Regions from separate parts of the Arthrobacter sp. NPDC057259 genome, predicted to be linked through region 2. Evidence: riboswitches for the same ligand, from Rfam matches in the RefSeq annotation. Region 2 holds a riboswitch; each other region holds the start of a gene.
What was found. Region 2 has a riboswitch for cyclic di-AMP ahead of ACFUCU_RS13720 (NlpC/P60 family protein). Riboswitches for the same ligand answer to the same signal wherever they lie in the genome.
Positions count from the first base shown of each region.

Region 1: it holds a riboswitch for cyclic di-AMP, as region 2 does, so the genes downstream of both, ACFUCU_RS03640 (family 16 glycosylhydrolase) here and ACFUCU_RS13720 (NlpC/P60 family protein) in region 2, are expected to answer to the same signal.
Region 3: it holds a riboswitch for cyclic di-AMP, as region 2 does, so the genes downstream of both, ACFUCU_RS11870 (hypothetical protein) here and ACFUCU_RS13720 (NlpC/P60 family protein) in region 2, are expected to answer to the same signal.

Region 1 is NZ_JBHUYA010000001.1:763,744-771,464, reverse strand. Features, by position in the region: gene ACFUCU_RS03665 (VOC family protein) at 1-129, opposite strand, end outside; gene ACFUCU_RS03660 (lytic transglycosylase domain-containing protein) at 345-1,091, shown strand; gene ACFUCU_RS03655 (dihydrofolate reductase family protein) at 1,226-1,885, shown strand; gene ACFUCU_RS03650 (MFS transporter) at 2,031-3,431, shown strand; gene ACFUCU_RS03645 (class II glutamine amidotransferase) at 3,460-4,329, opposite strand; gene ACFUCU_RS03640 (family 16 glycosylhydrolase) at 4,382-5,446, opposite strand; cyclic di-AMP (ydaO/yuaA leader) riboswitch at 5,453-5,603, opposite strand; gene ACFUCU_RS03635 (ABC1 kinase family protein) at 5,774-7,483, opposite strand; gene ACFUCU_RS03630 (PadR family transcriptional regulator) at 7,489-7,721, opposite strand, start outside.
Region 2 is NZ_JBHUYA010000008.1:92,371-100,091, reverse strand. Features, by position in the region: gene ACFUCU_RS13750 (alpha-mannosidase) at 1-1,432, opposite strand, end outside; gene fdhD (formate dehydrogenase accessory sulfurtransferase FdhD) at 1,519-2,406, opposite strand; gene ACFUCU_RS13740 (molybdopterin-binding protein) at 2,563-3,936, opposite strand; gene ACFUCU_RS13735 (DUF6457 domain-containing protein) at 3,933-4,217, opposite strand; gene ACFUCU_RS13730 (molybdenum cofactor guanylyltransferase) at 4,228-4,875, opposite strand; gene ACFUCU_RS13725 (HNH endonuclease) at 4,912-5,412, opposite strand; gene ACFUCU_RS13720 (NlpC/P60 family protein) at 5,668-6,429, opposite strand; cyclic di-AMP (ydaO/yuaA leader) riboswitch at 6,696-6,889, opposite strand; gene ACFUCU_RS13715 (M23 family metallopeptidase) at 7,002-7,721, opposite strand, start outside.
Region 3 is NZ_JBHUYA010000006.1:213,701-221,421, reverse strand. Features, by position in the region: gene ACFUCU_RS11880 (ArnT family glycosyltransferase) at 1-1,147, shown strand, start outside; gene ACFUCU_RS11875 (ArnT family glycosyltransferase) at 1,151-3,307, shown strand; cyclic di-AMP (ydaO/yuaA leader) riboswitch at 3,518-3,705, shown strand; gene ACFUCU_RS11870 (hypothetical protein) at 3,704-4,450, shown strand; gene upp (uracil phosphoribosyltransferase) at 4,571-5,206, opposite strand; gene ACFUCU_RS11860 (phosphatase PAP2 family protein) at 5,219-6,082, opposite strand; gene ACFUCU_RS11855 (nucleoside deaminase) at 6,151-6,654, shown strand; gene ACFUCU_RS11850 (DNA glycosylase AlkZ-like family protein) at 6,691-7,721, opposite strand, start outside.

The DNA.
Region 1 (7,721 bases), on a different contig from region 2:
ATCCTGGCTGGCCTGGAAGTCCGCGAAGGTGCTCACGGTCAACTGGCCGCCGAAAACATCGCGGTAGAACTCCATGGCCTCGCGGGCGTTGTCGCGGAAGCTCAGGTAGGGGTTGAGGTGTGTGGCCATGGCGGTTCTCCTTGCGGGCTGGGGTGGGACTCCGGGATGTGGGCGCCTTACCGGGGTTCGGCGGCGTCCGCGCCCATGCTAGCAACGCGCCGCCGTCCCGGACAGGGGTCCGGGACACTTCGGAGGGCGCGGTGCCGGGAGACGGCGCACGGGCGGTGCCCAGGGCCCGGGCGCGGGAGTCTACCGACGTCGGTGCCGGATGGTTTGATTAGTCGGTGCTCCGACTCAAACGACTCCTCGTCTTCGGCCTGCTGGCCGCGGCCGTCATCGCCGGTTTCTCGTTCTGGGCGGTGGGCCGGCCCGGCGAGGGCATCCGGACCGCCGTCGCCGCCCCGCCGAGCGCGGTAGCAAAACTCGAGGGCGCCGACATCACCACGGCGGTCAACGTCACCCCCAGCCCGGATGCGCAGTGGCTAACGGGCGCCGCCGCACGGACCGGTATACCGGCCCGTGCGCTGCGGGCCTACGTCGCCGCCGCGGTCACCGCGAACGCCACCACTCCCGGCTGCGGCATCGGCTGGAACACCATCGCGGCTATCGGCTTCGTCGAAACGGCGCACGGCAGCTACGGCGGCGGCAGCCTCAACGCGGCCGGCCAGGTCAGCGGCCCGATCGTCGGTCCCAGCCTCAACGGCGACGGGTTCGCCGCGATCCCGGACACCGACGGCGGCGCGCTCGACGGCGACCCGCACTGGGACCACGCAGTCGGACCCATGCAGTTCATCCCCTCCACCTGGCGGCTGGCGGGGCGGGACGGCAACGGCGACGGCGTCGCCGATCCCTTCAACATCGACGACGCCGCCCTCAGCGCCGCCGACTACCTCTGCGGCCACGGCCGGGACCTCACCACCCCGCGCGGCTGGACCGACGCCATCTACGCCTACAACCAGTCCGACGCCTACATCCGCAACGTCCAGGCCCGGGCCACCGCCTACGCAGCGCAGGCGGCGGCCCAGGGCTGAAAGACCGGCCACGGCGGCGCGCCGGACCGGACCGCGGCCCCGCCCGGGGAGGCCGCGGCTCCGAAGACCTTGAGCGGACCGCCCGCCGCTCCTAGAGTGGGCACGGAAACCCGGCCACCCGCCAAGGAGCTCATATGTCCCTCGTCCGCGTACACAACTTTTCCATCTCCCTGGACGGCTACGGCACGGGCGAGGGCCAAAGCCTCGACGCGCCGTTCGGCCACGCCGGCGGCCGGCTGATGCAGTGGGCGTTCGGCACCCGCACCTTCCGCGCCATGGGCCTGCCCGGCGACGGCGAACCCTCCTTCGGCGTCGACGAGGCCTTCGCCGGCACTTGGGCGCCCGGCATCGGCGCCGAAATCATGGGACGCAACAAGTTCGGCCCCCAGCGCGGACCCTGGCAAGACGAGGAATGGAAGGGCTGGTGGGGGGACAATCCGGTCTTCCACACTCCCGTCGTCGTCCTCACCCATCATCCCCGGCCCGTGCTGGAGATGGAGGGCGGAACCACGTTCCACTTCCTCGACGCCGGCCCCGCCGAGGCGCTGGAACGTGCCCGGGAGCTCGCCGGCGGCAAGGACGTCAGGATCGGCGGCGGGGTGGACACGGTACGGCAGTTCCTCGCCGCGGACCTGATCGACCACCTGCACCTGGTCCAGGTGCCGATCCTCCTGGGCCGCGGGGAACGGCTCTGGGACGGGCTTGAAAACCTTGAGCAGCGCTTCGAGATCGAGGCGACGCCCTCGCCGTCGGGCGTCACCCACCTGGTCTTTACCCGGCGTCCGCGGGACTAATTCCCGTCCCGCCGGAGTTATGACCTCGGAACCGCACGGTTCCGGGCGCCGTACGGCGTGGACGACGACGGGAACGAAACCAGTGACGACAACAAGCGACGGAGTCGGCTTCCGCTCCACCCGGGGACCGATCCTCATTGCCCTGATGCTCTCGACCGGCCTGGTGGCGATCGATTCGACGATCGTGGCCACCGCCGTGCCCTCGATCGTGCGCGACGTGGGCGGCTTCTCGTCCTTCCCCTGGCTGTTCTCCGCCTACCTGCTGGCGCAGGCCGTGTCCGTGCCGGTCTACGCGAAGCTCTCCGACGTGGTCGGCCGCAAACCCATCATCCTGATCGGCATCGGCTTGTTCCTGCTCGGATCCATCCTCTGCGGCATTGCCTGGAGCATGTCGGCGCTGATCGCCTTCCGGGTGCTGCAGGGCCTCGGCGCCGGTGCGGTCCAGCCGATGGCCATCACCATCGCCGGGGACATCTACACCCTGACCGAGCGGGCCAAGGTGCAGGGCTACCTCGCCAGCGTCTGGGCCATTTCCTCCGTCGTCGGCCCCACCCTGGGCGGCGTGTTCTCCACCCTCGGCATCTGGCGGGGCATCTTCCTCGTCAACATCCCGCTCTGCCTCCTGGCCGGCTGGATGCTGCTGCGCTCCTTCCGGGAGGACGTCAAACGCCAGGGCCACACCGTGGACTACCTCGGCTCCGCGCTGCTCACGGCGGCGCTGACCCTGCTGATCCTCGGCGCCCTCGAGGGCGGCCAGGCCTGGGCCTGGAACTCCGCCCCCAGCATCGGCGTCTTCGCGGGAGGCGCGGCGCTGCTGGCCGTCTTCGTGCTGGTGGAACGCCGCGCGGCCGAGCCCGTCCTGCCGCCGTGGGTGGTCTCCCGCCGGCTGCTGGCGACGACGGCGCTGGTTTCCTTCGGCGTCGGCGCCGTCATGCTGGGCCTGACCTCCTACGTGCCGACCTTCCTCGAGGGGTCCATCGCCACGTCCCCGATCCTGGCCGGGCTCGCCCTGGCGGCACTGACCATCGGCTGGCCGATCAGCGCCTCCCAGTCCGGCCGCTTCTACCTGCGCCTGGGCTTCCGGACCACCGCGCTGATCGGCATCAGCATCACCGTGGTGGGGACCGCGGTGCTGGCGTTGACCGCCTCCTCGCCGAGTGTGCTGCTGGTCGCGGCCAGCTGTTTCATCGTGGGGCTGGGCCTGGGGCTCGTCGCCACGCCCACGCTGATCGCCGCCCAGTCCAGCGTGGAATGGAACGAACGCGGCGTGGTGACCGGCACCAACCTGTTCGCCCGTTCGATCGGCAGCTCGATCGGCGTGGCGGTCTTCGGCGCCGTCGCGAACGCCATCTACGCCGGGTCCACGGGCGGGGACACCAACCCCGGGACCGTCGTCACGGCCTCCGGCGCGGTGTTCCTGGCGGTGCTGGTGGGCGCGGTGCTGACGGTGATCGCCGTCGTCGCGATGCCCGCCACGGGCCGGAAGCCCGCCGAGCAGGCCCACGCCGGTGACGCCGCGGATTCCGCGGTGGCGGAGCGCAGCTAGGCGCCTTGCTTGTTAGAGGCGGGGCTGGCTAGGGACGCTGCGAGGCGGCGGCCTCGGGGCTGAGATCCGAGAGGTCGAGCCGGTGCCGGGGCCCGTCCGGGAACGGAAACGTGGACGTGACTGCCAGGTCCGGGCCCACCCGCAGCATTTCCCCGGGGGCCAGCGCACGCCAGCCGGGGTCGTGGTCCATCGGCTCGGTGGCGATCAGCACCTGCGGCCCGGCGGCGAGGTCCTCGCTGCGGGCGTGGATGCGGTGGCTGCGCGCCTCCAGCGGCGCGGCCGGGCCGTGGATCCGCCCGGGATCGCGCTCCAGCAGGTGCAGCTCATGGGTTTCCGGGTAGCGCAACGCCCACAGCTCCGTGCCCGTGGTGACGATCAGGTTCAGGCTGAGCACCGGCAGTTCGGCGGCGGCCCAAGCCACGGCGCGGGTGATCCCGGTGCCGACGTCGCCGTCCGCCCGCCGGGTTTCGGCGGTGATCAGGGCGAAGAGGCGTTCGCTGTCCGTCTGCCCGAGGACCAGGTCGGCGACACCGAGCTCCGCGAGCCGTGCGTCCAGCCGGTCCAGGCCGCCGAACGCGCCGTTGTGCGCGAACAGCCGCCCGTCCTGCTCGAAAGGGTGCGTGTTGGCCACGGTGTGGGCGCCGGTGCTGGCGTAGCGGACATGCGCGAGGAACGTGGTGCTCCGCAGGGTCCTGGCCTCCCGGGCGAAGGCGTGGTCCTCCCACGCCGCGAGCGGCTGTTTCGCCACGTGCGGCTGTCCGAACTCGTCGAAGGTGCCGATGCCCGCCCCGTCCGGCTCGCGCCGGCTCTGGACGGACAGGCTGTCCGGCGCGTCCAGCAGCCAAAATGTGGCGCGGACCGTTCGGGCGCCGGCGTGGAGCCCGAACAGTCGGCACATGGTGGCTCCTCCGTGGTTTACGCGGCGTTATGGGAGCCAGTGTACGTCCGGGCTACTGCCAGGCGCGGACGTAATCGACCAGGACCTGCGACGCCGGGCCGTAGGCCGGGTTGGTCGAGGAGGCACCGACGTTCAGGACCAGGTATTGCGGGGCGTTGCCGTCGTTGGTCGGGTAGGACTTGACCTTGACGCCGTCGAAGTAGACGTCCGAGGAGCCGGCCATCCGGTGCAGGCCGAAGGTGTGGTACTCGTTGGCCCAGTTGCCTCCCACGCCGCCCTGGTTCTGGGCGCCGCTGGTGGAGTGGTAGTTGACCGTCATCTTGGCCTTGAGGACCTCGGCGATGTCGTTCTCGCCGGTGGCGGGCCAGGACTGTCCGGTGGACCAGAATGCCGGCCAGTTGTAGAGGCCGTTGGCGTTGCCGGGGAACTTGATCCGGGCCTCGACGTAGCCGGTGGTGAACTGGTAGCCGGTGCCGGCGCCGCCGCGGGGGTTGGAGGAGACCAATGCACCGGAAGTGGCCGACGCCAGGTTCAGGACCAGGTTGCCGTTGCTGACCGAGACGTTGGCAGGGCTGGTGCTGACCTTGTTCATGGTTCCGCAGCCGGGCGCGAACCAGCAGGCGGCCCACTTGTTGGTATCCAGGCCGGCGCCGTTGAAGTCGTCGTTGAAGGCCAGGGACCAGTTGCCGGGGACACCCAGGGGAGCGGGGCCGCCGGTGGAGGCTACGGCCAGGGCGGGTGCCGGGGCGGCCTGCACGGCTGCGGGGGCGGGGGCCGCCGCCGGGGGAGCGGCCTGCGCCGGTGCGGGGGCCGCCGTCGTCGCCGGGGCGGACGGGGCTGCGGCCGCGGTGCTGGCCGGTGCGGCCGCGGTCGCCGACGGCGAGGCCGGGGCGGAAGCGGGGGCGGCCTGGGAGACCTCCGACGCCTGCGCCTGGGTCAGGCTGTTCAGGGTGGCCTGGCCGAGTGAACCGAGGCCGACGACGGCGACGGCCGCCGCGGCGGCGAGGGACAGGACGCGGGGGGACTTCAGCCGAAGGGCGGTGCGTCGAAGGGGGGAAGGAGCGGTCTGGTCACGACGGCGCGCGGGGGCGCACGTCTGATCCTGGGGTGCAGACATGGAAGGTATACCTCTCAACGCCTGCGGAGTTAGCTGTCGGGTTCGGATGAGGTCATCCGGCCGTGGGACACCACGGCTTCACCCCGAGGGCAGGCCAACGCCATACCCGGGACACTCGGGTCCCCCGCCTCTGCCTTATATCTAGCGGATCCCGGGCGCGGCAGAGCTCAGCGACGCACGGAATTGGGACCAACGTTGACGGTCCACCCGTCGACCGTACGGCATCGAGCCGGTTAATCACAATTAAGTAACGGCAGTCACCGGCCTCCGCGTGGCGGCTTGAGGTGCGACGGCGTCCGGGGGCGGGTTTAGGGAACAAAGCGGCGGTCAGGGTCCGCGGCGTCCCGGCAAGGCGGAATGCAGCAGCGGGAGCACGGAGACGGCCAGGAGCGCCGTTCCGAGCACCGGGTCGTCGTGCCGGAGGATGGCGCCGGCGATCAGCAGGGCGGCGAAGAGGACGGCGGACACCGCGCGGCGCACGGTGCGGTCCAGCCGGGCCACCTGGCGCTCCAGCCGGGGGTTGCCCACGGTCAGGGAACCCTCCTCGGCGCGCGCCGCCAGCCGGTCGAGGCGCTGCGGCAAGCGGAAGGCCACCGCCGCGGCGTCGAAGACCTGGCGGCCGGCGTCCTGCAGGAGGTTTCCGCGCTCCTCGCGCAGCAGCCGCGCCGCGTACGGCTCCACCGAGTCCCAGAGGTTGAAGCGCGGGTCGAGGGAACTGCACACCCCGGAGGTGAGCGACATCGCCCGGATGATGAGCAGGAAATTCTCCGGGACCTGGAACGGCAGCGAGCGGACCAGTTCGCCGAACTCGTTGGCGAAGGCCAGGAACTCCCGCGGGTCCACCTCGCGCAGTTCGGCGAAGCCCATGCCGCCGAAGCGGGTGAACAGCCGGGACATGGCACGCTCCAGTTCGGCGGTATCCGCCGTGGGCAGCAGCACCCCGATCTCGCCGATCGCCGAGACCAGGCCTCCGCCGTCGCGCGCGGCCGCCGCGATGAGCAGCTTCCGCAGCCCACTCCGGGTGCCCGGGGGCACCTCGCCCATCATGCCGAAATCGATGAACGTCAGCCGCCATGGCAGCCCTCCGGCGCCGGGGGCCGGGGTGACGAAGATGTTCCCCGGGTGCGGGTCGGCATGGAAAAACCCGGTGGTGAAGAGCTGGTCGAACATTACCGATGCGAAGACCGGAGCCACCTCCACGGGGTCGATCGCCGCGGCGCGGAGGCCCTCCGTGTCCGTGATCTTGATGGCGGTGACGTCTTCCAGGGTCAGGACCCGGCGGGTGGTCCGTTCCCAGGCGACGCGGGGGACCGCCACCCGCTCGTCGCCGGCGAAGTCGGCGTCGAACCGCTCGGAGTTGGCCGCCTCCTGCAGGTAGTCGACCTCCTCGAGGCTTGTCTGGGCGAACTCCTCCACCAGGGACGGCATGTCCGCCCGGTCCGAGACCAGTCGGAAGTGGCTCAGCCAGCCGCCCACCCGGCGCAGGGCGGCCAGGTCGACGTCGACGATCGCCTCGATCCCGGGGCGCTGAACCTTCACCACGACGCCGCTCATGCCGGCATCCTCCGCCGCCGCGGGCAGCAGCGTCGCGCGGTGCGCCTGCCCGAGGGACGCCGCGGCGATGGGCGTCTCCTCGATGACGGCGAAGATGTTCTCCAGCGGTGTGCCCAGTTCCGCCTCGGCCAGGTCCCGGATGGCCGGGAACGGGACCGGGGGAACCTCGTCCTGGAGGTCCTCGAGTTCCCTGGTAATCTCCGGCGGGAGGACGTCCAGGCGCGAGGAGAGGAACTGGCCAACCTTGATCATCAGGCCGCCCAGCTCCACGGCCAGGGCGCGGAAGCGCCGGGCGAAGCGGATCATCCGTCGGGTCCGGCTGCGCTCGGTGACCCGGCGCAGGCCCAGGCGGGGGAGCAGCAGCTCGTACCACCAGGTTACGGCGAGGTGCCAGGCCGCGAAGCGCAGGATCCGCCGGTAACGGGCGCGGGTGCTCCCGGTCCCGGCCGCCGGGTCCGCCCGGGCCCGGCCAGCCTCCGCCACCCGCGTCAGTCCTGGGCCAGGATCGAGTACAGCCGGCGCCGCGCCTCGTCCAGCACGGCCACGGCCTGCTTGACCTGCTCGGGCGTGCCGGTGCGGCCCACCTGGGATGCCGCCTGGGCCAGCTCGATGCCTGCCTTCGGCAGTGCCCCGAAGCCGGGACCCTGGTCCGCGTCGGCGGACTCCCAGGGAGCCGAGGTGCCGCCGGAGACCTCGTCGCGGCCGGCGTCCGTCAGGGAAT
Region 2 (7,721 bases):
CCAGCATCTCCCGGGTGGGTCCGCCGCCGCCGTCGCCGTACCCGAAGGGCAGCAGGGACATGGTGCCGCGGCCGTGGTCCCGGTAGTTGCGCTCGGCGTGGGCCAGTTCGCGGCCGCTGATCTCGGAGCTGTAGCTGTCCACCGGCGGGAAGTGGGTAAAGAGGCGGGTGCCGTCGATTCCCTCCCACTCGAAGGTGTGGTGCGGCATCCGGTTGACCTGGTTCCAGGAGATCTTCTGGGTCAGGAACCAGCGGCTGCCGGCGGCCTTGACGATCTGCGGCAGCGCGGCGGAGTAGCCAAAGGTGTCCGGCAGCCACGCCTCGTGGCATTCGACGTCGAACTCGGCCAGGAAGAAGCTCTTGCCCTCGAGGAACTGCCGCGCCATGGCCTCGCCGCCGGGCATGTTGCTGTCCGCCTCGACCCACATCCCGCCGACGGGGACGAACTGGCCGGCGCGGACCTTGTCCCGGATCCGTTCGAACAGTTCCGGGTAGAACTCCTTCATCCAGGCCAGCTGCTGCGCGGAGGAGCAGGAGAAGACGAAGTCGGGGTCCTCGTCCATCAGCGCCACCACATTGGAGAAGGTCCGGGCGCACTTGCGGATGGTCTCCCGGACCGGCCAGAGCCACGCCGAGTCGATGTGCGCGTGGCCGGTGGCCAGCAGCTGATGGGCCGAGGCGTAGGCCGGGCGGGACAGCACCTCGGCGAGCTCCGCGCGCCCGGCGGCCGCCGTGCCGGCGACGTCGTCCGGGTCCATGATGTCCAGCATCCGCTCCAAGGCGCGCAGGATCTCGTGGCGGCGGGGCAACTCCATGGGCAGTTCGTGCATCAACCCCCGCAGCGTCCAGATGTCCTGGTGCAGTTCCCAGACGCACTGGTCCAGTTCGGCGATCACGATCCGGCCCAGCCAGTAGCGGGGCTCGGTGCCCGCGGTGGCCTTGTCTCCCAACGGCGTGGCCGCAAAGGTCCAGCCCTGCGAGAGGTCAGGGTTCGCGGCCGCCTCGACGTAGAAGTCCACGGTCATGCCGCTGCCGAGGAGTTTCAGCGGAATGTACTGGTTCCGCGGCGAGATGGCCTTGATGACGGTGCCGTCCGGCCGCCAGGCGGTGCCCTCGCACTGGAAGCCCGGCAGGTCCGCGCTGAACCCCAGGTCAACCAGGACCTCGACGGCGGTGTCCGGCGCGCTGCCCCAGGTCTCCGGCACCTCGCCTTGGAGCCGCAGCCAAGTGGTGGACCACGGGCTGCCCCAGGGCGCCCCGGGGTCCTGCGGGGTGAAGTCCTGCTGCAGGGCTTCGAGGGCCGGGACGGGTTCCCCGGGCGCGGTCCAGCTGCTCAGGCGCAGCGGCACGGTGCGGGGGTAGATGGCCGGAACGATGCGTTCGCGCACGAAGCGGTCCAGCCGGACTTCCGTGAGACGGCGGTCGTCGTGCACAGTGAACCTCTTTTTGCTCGGGTGCGGAGGAGCCGGGCGCCGGCCTGAATCCAGTCGTTGGATTAATCTACGTGGGCCGCGGGGGCTTAAGCCAGCCGTCCGGTTGAGGGGAGGGCGGCCGGCACGCCGATCCGTTCGTGGCCGGCGTACACGTTCAGGCTGGTGCCCCGGCTGAAGCCCGCCAACGTCATCCCGCTGGCTTCGGCGAGTTCCACGGCCAGGCTGCTGGGTGCGCTGACGGCGGACAGGACGGGAATTCCGGCGAGCGAGGCCTTTTGCACGAGTTCGAAGGAGGCGCGGCCGGAGACTTGCAGGACGGTGCCGCGCAGGGGCAGCAGACCCTCCCGGAGTGCCCAGCCCACCACCTTGTCGACGGCGTTGTGGCGGCCGACGTCCTCGCGGAGGCAGAGGAGCTCGGCGCCGCCGTCGTCGGAGATGCGGAACAGCCCCGCGGCGTGCACGCCGCCGGTGGCGTCGAAGACCGCCTGGGCCTCACGCAGCCGGTCCGGGAGCGCGGCCAGCGTCTCGACGGGCACGGCCAGCGGGTCGCCCGCGGGGCTGAAGTGTGAGGACTTCTCGACAGCCTCGATCGAATCGGTGCCGCAGATCCCGCAGGAGCTTGAGGTGAAGAAGTTCCGTCCGGTGTCGGGGCGGACGACGTCGGGCCGGAGCTGGGCTTCCACCACGTTGAAGGTCTGCACGCCGTCTTCGTCCTCGCCGGCGCAGAAGCGCAGCGAGACGAGCTGGTCGGCGGACCAGATGATCCCCTCGGAGACCAGGAACCCGGCCACCAGGTCAAAGTCGTTGCCCGGGGTGCGCATGGTCACGGAGAAGGACGTGCTGCCCAGCCGCACCTCCAGTGGTTCCTCCACCGCCAGCACGTCCTCGCGGTACCGGACCGGGAACTCACGTGCCTGCGGCGAACCGTCCAGGACAAACTTGTGCACTTTGCGGCGTTGCGTCACGCGGCCCATTCGGTACTCCTCATCAGCGGTGCGGTGGGGCGGCCCGGCCTGCGGCCGGTTCCCGCCCCTGGATCCATTCTGAACTCGGCCGTGGTGCCAGCCAAGCCGGCACCAGTGGTGCCAGCCGAGCGGGCGCCAGCCACGCCGGGCTCCCTCTGGCTGGTGTCAGCCAAGCAGGGCGCTCCAGTCGACCGGACCGTTGCCGGCCGGTTTCTTCGGGGTGCGCCGGGCGGCGGGTTTCGGTGCGGGCTTGCCGGCGTCAGGCTCGGGCAGCGGCCGCCCCCAGGGCAGCGCGAACGCCGGGACCGGTTCGCCCAGCTGCGCACCGTGCGGCGGGACCACCAGGACCCCGTCGGCGGCGGCCAGTCCGCGCATCATGCCGGGGCCGGTGTGCTGTGCCGGGGAGGCCATGCCGTAGACCATGCGGAAGGGCATTAGCCGGGTGCGGCCGGGATCGGCGTCGATCATCGTGCCGCACGGGACCTCCGTGACGGGCGGCGGGGGCCGGTGACCCAGCGCGGCCAGGAGTGGTCCGCCGATGGTGGAGAGCGCCATCATGGCTGCGAGCGGATTGCCGGGCAGCCCGATGATGAAGCGTCCGTCGGGCAGTTCGGCGAGGACTGCGGGGTGCCCGGGACGCATCGCGATGCCGTCGATCAGCAGCCTGCCGCCCAGCTGCTCGACGGTGCGGCGCAGGTGGTCGGTCCCGGACCGGCCGGTCCCCCCGGTGGTGATGACGACGTCGGCGGGCGGGGTGTCCTCGTCGTCGCCCACGGGTTCGGGGTCCTCCAGGGCGGCGAGCCATTCCCCGTCCCCGTCACCGATCTTGATCTCTCCGGCGGGGACGCCGCCGAGCAGGTCGACGACGGCGGATAGCTGGGGGCTGAAGGTGTCCCGGACCTCCCCCGGCTGTGGCACGCCGCTGGCGACCACCTCGGAGCCGGTGAAAACCAGGCGGACCACCGGTTTCCCCAGCACGGGCAGCGCGTCATGGCCGGCGAGGGCGGCGAGGGCCAGGTGGGCCGGGTTGAGCACGGTCCCCTTGGGGATCAGGACCTCACCCTCGGCCGCTTCCTCGGCGGCTTTGCGGATGTGGTCGCCGTTGCGTGGCTCCCCCGGCTTCGCGCCGCCGCCAAGCTTCAGCACCGGCAACTGGTCCTCGTCGGGGCCGATCACGCCGCTCTCGCTGCGGAGGACGGCTTTCGCGCCGGCCGGGATCAGCCCGCCGGTGACGATGGGACTGGCCTGGTGCGGGGCGAGGCGCTGCCCGGGTTCGGCCAGGATCCAGGGGCCGCTGCCGTTCACCGCCCAGCCGTCCATGGCCGAGGACGCGTAGTGCGGCATGTCGTGCAGGGCGGTGACGTCGGCGGCGAGGGTGCGGCCGAGGGCGCGGCGCAGGGCCACCGGGGCCGGCGGGATCGGGCTGGCGCAGTCGAACGAGAGCTCCCGGGCTTCCTGCCAGGTGTGGGCCAGGTGCCGGTGCGCGGCGGGCTCGGTCCCGGCGTCGTCGGCGTCGTCGCGGGGTGGCTCGGACGTCATTCCCTGGGGGCCTCGGCGGCGTATTCCTTGGCGAGTTTCCGCGCGACGCCCATGGCGGCGCGCATGGAGACCTCGTCGGTGGCCTGGCCGGTGCCGGAGGCCAGCCCGGCGGCGAAACCGGCGATGAAGGTGGTCAGCGGTGCGGCCGGGCGGACCACGGAGTGCGCGGCAACCCCGGCGAGTCCCAGTACCTCGTTGATGTCGATGTCGACGCCGTCGAGCTCGAGGGCCTGGAGCAGCGCGCGGCACCAGTCCTCGAGGGTTTCGTCCTGGCTCTTCACGGTGGGCCTTTCATGTCGTATACGGGCGGCCGCTTCCGTTCCCGGCCACGCCGGGACACGCGACCCCCAGGGCCTGGGCGTCCGCCCAGGTGTCGACGTCGTCGGTGGACCCGGGCGGCACGGGAACCGTCCGCAGGTCCAGACTAGCAAGCAGGCCGAACAACGATCCGCCCTCCAGCGTGCCGCGCCGTGCCGCGTCCGCCACCGATCGTTGTAGCCCGGCCGTGTCATAAAGACCGGCCAACGGCTGGATCCGGCCGTCCGCGGAAACGGCGACACTGCCATCCGAGCCGGGCTGCGCCCGGGAACGGTCGACGAAGAGGGCGGGGACGGCGTCGGCGACCAGCGGCATGTCGCAGGCCAGAACCAGCGTCAGCGGCGCGGGGTTTCGGCCGGCCGCTCCCCCGCCGGCGAGGGCTTCGAGCCCGGCGGCCAGGGCTGCCGCGGGTCCGGCGAAGGGCGGGTCTTCACGGCACAGGAGGACTCCGGCCGGGCGGGCGCCGGCTTCCGGGCCCACGACTGCAACCCCCTGCGCCCCGGCCGCAGCGAGCAGCGACCGCTCCAGCAGGGTATCCCCGCGGAAGCGGAGGGCGGCCTTGGGGGTTCCGCCCAGCCGGGAGGACCTGCCCCCGGCGAGGATGACGGCGTCGAATTCCACCCGCCCAGCCTAGCCGCCTGCGGGCGGCCGGCGGTGCTAGTGCGCGGATTCCGGCAGCAGGAACGGATCCCATGCGGGGGTGGGCTTCTCCAGTTCCTTGATCTGCCAGATGGTGCCCTTCGGCGGACCGGGAGTGAAACCGAGCTTCCAGCCCATCTCGGCCGGGGTGTGGTCGCCCTTGACGTTGTTGCAGCGCAGGCAGGCGGCCACCAGGTTCTCCCAGGAGTCGGCGCCGCCCCGGGACTTGGGCTGGACGTGGTCGATGGTGTGGGCCGGTTTGGCGCAATACGCGCACCGGTGGCCGTCCCGGCGTAGCACTCCGCGACGGCTGACCGCGGTCACGGTGTTGTAGCGCGGACGGATGTAGCGGTTGAGCAGGATGACGCTCGGCCGGCCGAGGATGTCCTGCGGCCCCACCACCGGGTCGTCCCCCTCGGCCACGACACTGGCCTTGCCCGTCAGCACGAGCACCAGTGCCCGGCGGAAGGTCACTACCGCCAGCGGTTCATAACCAGCATTCAGAACGAGTGTGCGCATCCGCATCCCTCTTCACGGCCGCACCCGCCAGTGGCACGAGGGCCGGCTGCCCTCTGCATGGTCAGGCTAAGGATCGACATCACAAGAGTAAACACGGGTGGCCCGGATTACCGAATTTCGGGCCCCAGGGCATCCGTGGCGGAACCCGGGCCGGTCTGGCGCCGGGGCCTTCCGGCGCGAGCCCGAGGGGTTAACAGAAAAGGACCCCCGCCGGTGGCAGGGGTCCTTTTCGAAGCTTCGCGGGAAGCGGGGGTCTTAGCCGCCGACGCGGATGAAGACCGGGCCGGAACCGACGTTGACGCTGTAGAGGGCGGTGGTGCCGCCGTTCCAGCCGCCGTGGACGGCCATGCCGTTGCCGACGTAAACGGCGATGTGAGCCATGCCCATGCCGCCGTTCTGGTAGTACGCGAGGTCACCCGGCTGCGCTTCGGCGGCGCTGACGGTGCGGCCCAGGGACAGGTAACCTGCCGGCCAGCCGTGGTAGTGGATGCCGACGGCGGCCAGGGCGTTGGTGGCCAGCATGGTGCAGTCCTGGGACACGCCGATCTGGGCGTAAGCGGCGGCGGCGATCGAGGCGCCCATGCCGCTGGTGGCGGCCGGAGCCTTGGTGGCGACGGACGCGTTGACCGCGGTGCCGGCGGCCGGGGTGGCTGCGGCGGTGGTGTCTGCTTCCTGCACCTTGACGACGGGCTTCGGGGCCTCGACGACTGGGGCGGCCGCGGTAGTCACAGCAGGCTTCTCGTAGGAGATGGCGATGCTGGAGGCCGCCGAGATGGTGGCCGGAGCGGTGGACTGAACCTCGGTGGCGGAAGCAGAGGTGGATTCGCGCTGAACGTTGGTCTCAGCGGCGTTGGCCGCGATACCGCTGGTCAGGACCAGGCCGGAGGCAGCAGCGATAACCGCGGCCTGGCGACCCATGCCACCGGCGTTGTCGCCGACGGCCTTGGCAATGACAGCCAGCGAGTTGGTCTTGGTGACCTCCGCGCGGTGGCGTGCAATGGTTGCACGAGTAGTCATTTAGTTCTCTCTTTCGTGATCCTTTGTGTCCGCGCTCTTGAACAGGCGGGACTAAGGACGCTCCGGCATCTTGGGGGTACGCCGGATCGCCCCGAAACGGGTTTCTTTAGCGAAGGGTGTACTGCGAAGACGCGCCAAAAGCAGGAACTGCATTGCGTGAACCATCCCGGGCGCCGGCAAGGGCAACGCGGTGCATGGTAATCAGCGGGCTCGACTGAGCCTCGCCGGCGCGAAAACGCGCAGCATTGTGGCGTGAAGACACGAAAGTAGCCTCTCCCAATGCCTACGAGGTGAGCTGTCGGATTCGGATGGGAGTCACCCGGCCGCTCCGCTTCCTGGGAAGCTTTGCGACTTAACCCCTAGGCCTTCTTGCGAAGACCAAAATTGGTTCCCCCGCCCCTGCCAGACGATGTCATGCGAACGGACCTTGAGCGGTGGCAGAGTTAGGCAATCCACTCAAGAGCGCCAACTTCGGTGAAGTTGGCGTGCTTCATACGGTACAACAGTTCGGACTCAATGTCACATTCAGATCACGGCGTGTCACGGAAGTGTGAGCATTGCGAAGGGCTCTTCTAGAGCCAGCCCAGCGGATCAACGACGTCCCCATTGACCATCACCTCGAAGTGGAGGTGGCAGCCGGTGGAGGCACCGGTTGTTCCGCTCATCGCTATCACATCGCCACGGGAGACCTTCTGGCCGACGTGGACGCTGGATGACGACAAGTGGTTATACGTGGTCTCCAGGCCATTGCCATGGTCGACCACAATCCGGTTGCCGCCCCCGTAGGGGTGCCAGCCGGAGAAGGTTACGGTGCCGCTTGCTGCGGCATGGACGGCCGTCCCGCACTGGGCGGCGTAGTCCTGGCCGCGGTGGAATTCGCCCACCGCGCCGGTAATGGGGCTGATCCGGTAACCGAAGGGCGAAGCCGTGATCATGGTGTCCAGCGGGGCGCCGAGCGTCCCCGCGGATGCGGCGCGGGTGATGGAGCCGACGGATTGCGCGCTGAGCAGCTGCTTGAGCTTGCCGTCCGGGTCGCCCTTGGTGGTGACGGCGGTGCGGTTGAAGTCGATCTGGGCCGCGGCGGCCTTGACCTCGGGCTGGGCCGCCGCGGAGACAGATCCCGAGGTGGGGGCGTCGACGGCCAGAGCGGGGCCGGTAACGGGGACGGCCACGGTGAGCGCGATGCCAGCGGCGGCCAGGGTCATGCCGGCCTTCTGGCCCATGCCGGTGACGGCGGCGAAGTCTGCGACCTGGCGGAGCGGGCTGCGCCGGCTGCGGCGCTCGTCCCGGTG
Region 3 (7,721 bases), on a different contig from region 2:
TGGAAGCGCTGCCGGGGCAGCCGGCGGCGCCGGCGCGGGTGGCTTTGGCGGGAACGCCAGCTTCGGCGGGGCGGCCGGGATCGCCCGGATGTTCGGCACCAGTTTCGGCGGCGAGGTGTCCTGGCTGTTGCCCGCGGCGCTGATTCTCCTGCTGGCCGGCCTGTGGTTCACCCGGCGCGAGGCCCGGACCTCCGCGACCCGTGCGGCCCTGCTGCTCTGGGGCGGCTGGCTGGTGGTCACCGCGGGCATCTTCAGCTTCATGAGCGGCATCGTGCACCCGTATTACGCGGTGGCGTTGGCCCCCGCGGTCGCGGCCCTTGTGGGCCTGGGCGGCGTGCAGTTGTGGCGCGGCCGGGCCTTCTGGCCCGCGCGGCTGGTCCTGGCGGTCACGGTGCTGGCGACCTCGATCTGGTCCGCTGTGCTGCTGGGCCGGGATCAGTCGTGGCTGCCCGGGCTGCGGGTGGCCGTGGTGATCCTCGGTGTCCTCGCCGCGGCGGCGCTGATGTTGCAGCTTGACCGGCTGCGGGCCATTCCCGCCGCGCTCCGCAAGGCGGCCACCGCCGGCGTCGTCATCCTCACCCTGCTGGCCGGCGGCCTGGGCACGGCGGCGTGGACGTTCGCGACGGCGGCCCAGCCGCACTCGGGTTCGATCCCGACCGCCGGGCCCACGGGCTCCGCGATGGGCGGCTTCGGGGCGCCCGGCCGGACGCGCGGCACCGGGACGGGAGCCACCGGCGCCACCGGCTTCCCCGGCGGCCAGGACACGGCGGCACCGAACGCGGCTGGCCCCACCGCGGGAGGCGCTGGCGGCCCGGGAGGCGCAACCGCCTCGACCGAGCTCGCCGCACTGTTGAAAACCTCGACGGCGAAATGGTCGGGAATCGTCTCTGGCGCCACCTCCGCCGCTGACCTGGAGCTCGCCACCGGCACCAATGTGATTGCCCTCGGCGGCTGGAACGGCGGCGATCCCTATCCCACCCTGGCCCAGTTCCAGGCCATGGTGGACCGCGGTGAGATCGGCTACTTCATCGCCGGCGGCGGCATGGGCGGCGGCCGGGGCGGAAACTCCGAGGTCGCGGCCTGGGTTGCCGCCAACTACCAGGCACAGACCGTCGGCTCCACCACCGTCTACAAGCTGGCGGGCTAGGCCATGACTGCTTCCACCGATCTCACAAGCACCGGGTCCGCCGTCACTTCCCCCGCCGGGCCCGGAGCAAGCCCGGCGACTGAGGCTGCCGGCTCCGGGCTGCGCCACCCGCGGTGGCGCGGTGGCCGCCGCCGGCACCTCCGGCCGCAGGCGTCCACGCAACAGCACCCCGTGCCGCCCCTGTCCCAGCGGAAGGCGCTGGCGCAGCGGGCGGAACTGGCCGCCCTGCTGATCGGAACCGCGGTGCTCTACCTCTGGAACCTCGGCGCCTCCGGCTGGGCGAACGCCTTCTACTCCGCAGCGGCGCAGGCCGGATCGCGGGACTGGACGGCTTGGTTCTTTGGCTCCTCCGACGCGGCAAACGCCATCACGGTGGACAAGCCGCCGGCGTCGCTCTGGGTGATGGGCCTGTCCGTGCGGCTTTTCGGGCTGAGCTCTTGGAGCGTCCTGGTGCCCGAGGCTCTGATGGGCGTCGCGACGGTCTGGCTGGTCTACCTGGCCGTCCGCCGGGGCGCCGCACCCGCGACGGCAGACGCCCGGCTGGCCCATCGCGCCGGACTGATCGCCGGTGCCGTGATGGCCCTGACCCCGGTGGCCGTGCTGATGTTCCGCTTCAACAACCCGGATGCCCTGCTGGTCCTGCTGATGACGGCAGCAGCTTACGCGGTGCTGCGCGCCATCCAGGACGCCCGGTTGCGCTGGCTGTTGCTGGCCGGGGTGCTGCTGGGCTTCGGTTTCCTGACCAAGCAGCTGCAGGTGCTGCTGGTGGTCCCGGGCTTCGCCGCGGCCTACCTGCTCGCCGGACGCGCGGGCCCGGGCCGGCGGCTACTGCACCTGCTCGCCACGGGCGCGGCGATGGTGATGGCGGCCGGCTGGTGGCTGGCCGCCGTCGAGCTCACCCCGGCGGCTGACCGGCCCTACATCGGCGGCTCGCAGGGCAACTCGATCCTGGAACTGACCCTGGGCTACAACGGACTGGGCCGGCTCAGCGGGGACGAGACCGGGAGCGTCGGCGGCGGCAACGGCTGGGGCACCCCCGGCCTGCTCCGGCTTTTCAACAGCGAGTTCGGCGGGCAGATCGCGTGGCTGTTGCCGTCGGTGCTGCTGCTGGCGGCCGGGCTGCTGTGGCTGGGCCGGCGGGCGCCGCGGACCGACGCCGTCCGCGCCTCCGTGGTGGTCTGGGGCGGCTGGGTGTTGGTCACCGGGCTGACGTTCAGCCTGATGGCCGGCATCATCCACCCGTATTACATGGTGGCGCTGGCCCCTGGGGTCGCCGGGTTGGCCGGTCTGGGGTCGGTGCTGCTGTGGCAGCGGCGGGATCAACCCGTTGCCGCCGGGACGCTCGCCGCCGCGGTGGCCCCGGCCGGTTTCATGGCTTTCGAGCTGCTGGGCCGCACGCCCGCGTTCGTTCCGTGGCTGCGCTGGCTGGTGCTGGCCGTGGCGCTGGCAGCGGCCGTCGGCGTGATGGTTCCGGCCGTCCGGGCCCGGGTCGCCGGCGCGTCCGCCGCCGGGACCACTGGCCCGCTGTCCCCTGGCGGCCCGACGGCGGCGCTGTTGGGACGTACGACGGCGGGACTCGCCGTCGTCGCGGCCCTCGCCGGTCCCCTGGCGTACTCGCTGTCCACCGCCGCCACCGCGCATTCCGGCTCGATCGTCAGCGCGGGGCCTGCGGCGGGCGGCCGGGCGGGCCTGCCGGCCATGTTCGGCGGCACGGGCGGAGCCATGGGCACCGCGCAGGGCAATCCCTTCGGCCCGACCAACGGCACCGTCCGCGGCCAGGGCGGGGGCATGGGCGGGGGTATGGGCGGGCTCCTCGGCGCGACCACCCCGTCGTCCGCCCTGGTGGATGCCCTCGAAACGGACGCCGGCCGCTACACCTGGGCGGCCGCCGTCGTCGGGTCCAACAACGCCGCCGGTTACCAGCTCGCCACGCGGCTGCCCGTGATGGCCGTGGGCGGGTTCAACGGCACCGACCCCGCACCCACGCTCGAGCAGTTCCAGCAGTACGTCGCCGACGGCCGGATCCACTACTTCATCGCCGGCCGCACCATACAGGGCGAAAGCGGATCCGACGACGCCGCCAGGATCGCCGACTGGGTGGCGGCCACCTACCCCGCCCAGAGCGTCGGCGGCACCACGGTGTACCTGCTGGCGAAGTAGCCGGGCCGGACGGTCCGCCGTTTCGACGGTTCCCTGCCGCGTAGACGTCTCCAAGCGTTGGGCGTGCGGGGAACCGTCGAAACGGCCCAAAATATGGGACCCGCCCACCGCAAATCGGCAACCAGCCACACCGCGGTGTTACCTAAATGTGACATGAGGGAGAAAGTCCGGTACCGTTTTTATGGTGCGGCCATCGATCTGGCCGCATATCCGGGTCTGACGCCAAACTCTGCCGCTTCCCGGATTCCATGGATTGAGGCAGAGACGGGGAACCCAGAGTTCCCGGGCACCTGCATCCATGCACCCCTTGGGGTTAAGCCGACTCGTTGATCATCCGAGTGGCCGGATTTCTCATCCGAACCCGACAGCTAACTCCGTAGGCGTTGAGAGGCGAACATGACTGAACACAAGGCACCCGTGCGCCTAAAAGGCGTTAAACGCACCTCCTCGGCCGATGTCGCGCGCCACCGAGCCGACCCGGCCCAGGGCTCGGCCACCCGAGGCCGCGCCAGCTTTGGCTCCAAGGGCAAGCTCACCGCCGTCGCGCTGACCGCGGCCGCCGTGCTGCTGGGCGCCGGCGCCGCAGGCCAGGCCACCGGCACCACCGCCCCGGCCGCGACCGCCACCCAGGCCCCGGCCCTGCAGCTCTCCGACCTGGAACGGCTCGGCAGCTACACCCCGGCCACGGCACCGGCCAGCGTCGAAGCCCAGGCCTCCAAGGTCACCCCCGAGACGCCGGCTCCGGCCACGCCCGCTCCGTCCACCCCAGCCCCCGCACCGGCTGCTCCGGCTCCCGCGGCGGCATCCGCCCCGGCCCCGCAGCCGGTGGCCGTCGACGATCCCGCCGGCGCACAGGCTTACGCCGCCTCGCAGCTGCCGGCCCACGGCTGGGCCCCGAGCGAGATGCAATGCCTGATGAAGCTCTGGACCCGCGAATCGGACTGGAAGACCACGGCCACCAACCCGTCCAGCGGTGCTTACGGCGTGGTCCAGTCCCTCCCGGCCGAGAAGATGGCCAGCGCCGGCGCGGACTACATGACCAACTACCGCACCCAGATCAACTGGGGCCTGCAGTACGTGCAGGAACGGTACGGCTCCCCCTGCGGCGCCCTAAACTTCCATTACGCGAACAACTGGTACTAAGCCGCTAGAGGCTGCAGCCACTTCGCGCAGACACAGCAAAGGCACCGGATCTCGTCAGATCCGGTGCCTTTGCTGTGTCCCCGGACGGCCCGTTCAGCGGCCCGAGGGAAAGGGGACGCGCTACCCGGCGATGCCGTAGAGCCGGTCGCCGGCGTCGCCCAGGCCGGGGACGATGTAGGACTTCTCATTCAGCTTCTCGTCGATGGAGGCCAGCACGATCGTGACGTTGGCGTCGGAAAGCTCTTCCTCCAGCTTGGCCAGGCCCTCGGGGGCGGCCAGCAGGCAGATGCAGGTGACGTCGGAAGCGCCCCGCTTGAAGAGGAACTTGATCGCCTCGCGCAGGGTGCCGCCGGTCGCCAGCATGGGGTCCAGGACGAAGATCTGACGGTCGGTCAGGTCCTCGGGGAGCCGCTCGGCGTAGGTGATGATGTCCAGGGTTTCCTCGTCGCGGGCCATGCCCAGGAAGCCGACCTCCGCGGTGGGGACAAGCTTGGTCATGCCCTCAAGCATGCCAAGGCCGGCGCGGAGGATCGGGACCACCAGCGGGGTGGGCTTGGTGAAGGCCGTGCCGATGGTGGTGCTGACCGGCGTCTCGATGGTGACCGGTTCGGTGCGGACGTCGCGGGTTGCCTCGTACGCCAGCAGCGTGACCAGCTCTTCGGTGAGCTGGCGGAAGACGGGTGACGGGGTGTTCTTGTCCCGCAGAACGGTGAGCTTATGGGCCACCAGCGGGTGGTCGACGACGAGAGTGCGCATGGGTCAAAACTATCACCCGGACGCTTCGGACCGGCCCCGCCCGCCGTGGGTCCCGGCCTCGTCGGCCACCCCGCGACCATGCGACGTTTCGGCGTCGTGGTGCCCGTCCGGCGCCTTCTCGCGCAGGTGCTGGTCGTTGTCGAAGGTGGGTGCCGGGCCGGTCCGTTCCCGGTGTCTGATCACGTGGAACAGCCGATGCGCCAGGATCACGATCCCCACCCAGCCCAGGCCCAGCGCCCAGCCGAAGATCACGTCGGTCATCCAGTGATGGCCCAGGAACACCCGGCTCATGCCCATCGCGATGATGAAGAGCGCCCCGGCCGTGATCAATCCCACCCGGGCGATAGTGCGCTGGACCTGCAGGCAGGTGAGGTAGACCACCAGTGAGATCACCACGGTGGTGTTCAGGGTGTGGCCGCTGGGGAACGACGGCGAGTTTTCGTAGGGCGGGACGGCGTCGGCGTGGTCGGGGCGGGTGCGTCCGATGAGCTTCTTGCCCAGGGAGGTAGCGGTGACGGAGACGGCAGCAGCCCCGCCGATGAGGATGAGCGGGCGCCAGGTCCGGGTCCGCCAGATCAACAGCGCGGTGAGGATGCTGGCCAGGATTGGCATGCCGATGCCGCCGCCAATGTTGGTGAACCCGGTAACGAACGCATCCAGACCGGGGCTGCGGAGCCGTTCCATGGCGGCGAGCATGGGCTTGTCCAGGTTGGCCAGGCCGGCGTCGTCCACTACGTTGTCGTAGACCTCGGCGCTGGTCAGGGCCAGCGCCACCACCGCGATGCCGCCCAGCAGCATGGTGATCCAGAGCGCGGCGTAGGGCACCACCCATTTGCCCCAGCGCCGCATCAGCCAGCTCTCAGTCCTGGTGCTCACTGCGTTCTCCCGACGTCCGGTGCACCCACGGTGCACAGCTTGCTTAGGATCGAAACTACCATTGAGCCATGACATCGCCCGAGCCCCGCCATGCCGAGTGGATGGGCCTCGCCCTGAGCGAGGCGCGGCAGGCCCTCGCCACCGCGGACGTGCCGATCGGGGCCGTGGTGATCGGCCCGGACGGGACGGTGCTGGGCACCGGCCGGAACGAGCGGGAGGCTCTCGGGGACCCGACGGCGCACGCCGAGATGGTGGCTATTAGGGAAGCCGCCGCGCGGCTCCGCGAGCGCCGTGCCGACGAGGGGGCGCGCGACGACGGCTGGCGGCTGGCGGACTGCACCCTGGTGGTGACGCTGGAGCCGTGTGCGATGTGCGCCGGCGCGGTGGTGCTGGCCAGGATTCCTCGCGTGGTGTTCGGCGCCTGGGACGAGAAGGCGGGCGCCGCGGGGTCCGTCTTTGACATTCTCCGCGAGCGCCGGCTAAACCACTGGGTGGAGGTCTACGGCGGCGTGCGGGAGCAGGAGTGCGGGGACTTGCTGCGGGACTTCTTCGCCGAGCACCGCGGCGCCTGAACCTCCCCCTGAGCCGGCCTCTTTCCTGACCCCTCCTTACCGTTCGGCGGTGGCCGTCGTCGACGCTCGCAGCGCGTCGATGCGCTTCCGGCGGGAGGCGGGGGAATCGAGGCTGAAGGCGCGGAAGTCGCCCAGGTCCTCCCGGATCCAGGCCTCCACCTCCGCGATCCGCCGGTTCACCGCGGGCGTAAGGTCGCCGAACACCCAGGCGGCGATCTTCCCGGTCTCCGGGTCGTACTGCCAGAGTCCGATGATCCGGCCGCGGTCCAGGATCGGGTGGTCCGGCAGGTCTGCCTGCAGCGCCAGCGAGCTGAGCCCCGCCTTGCGGTGGTCCGCCTCGTCCAGCAGCTCGGCCGCGTTCCGCCGCAGCAGCACCAGCGAATCGGTCCCGGCGAGCAGCTGGATCTGTTCCTCCGCGGGGGCGGTGAAGGCGGCGAGGCGGTCGACGTCGTCGGGCAGCATCCACAGCACGGCACTGTCCTTGCCCGCGTCCCCGGGGACCGGGACGTCGACGGCGCCGGCGGCCCCCAGCGCCGCGCGGGTCTGCGCCACGGTGAAGCCCGTGAACCACTGGGACTGTTTAGCGGTGGCGCCGCCGGTCCAGCCGAGGTAGCGGCGCATCAGCAGGGCGCGGACCTCCTCGTCGGTGAGGTCGCTGGCGGGCAGGTCCCAGGCCTCGTAGGCGTAACGCTGCCGGTCCAGGCGGCCGTCGGCGGGCACCCTGCGGATCCGGCCCTCCGCCTGCAGGATGCCGAGCGCCGCGGGCAGCGTGGTGGCGGCACCCTTCTTCTTCCCCTCCTCACCCAGGCTCTGGACCGCGTCGCCGAGTTCCTCCTTGAGCTGCCGCGGGTCCAGCGGGGTACCTGCCTCGGCCAGGACGTGCCGGACCTGTTCCTCGAGCAGGGTGATCTCGCCGCGGTCCACGCCCAGCCTGGTCAGCACCGAGACGGCTGCCTCCGCGGCGGGGCGACCCAGGCGCAGTGCCCAGGCAAAGTCGTCGCTGCCCAGGACGTAGGTGCAGCCGCGCGCCGTGGGAAGTTCCAGGATCCGCTGGGCGTCGACATCAA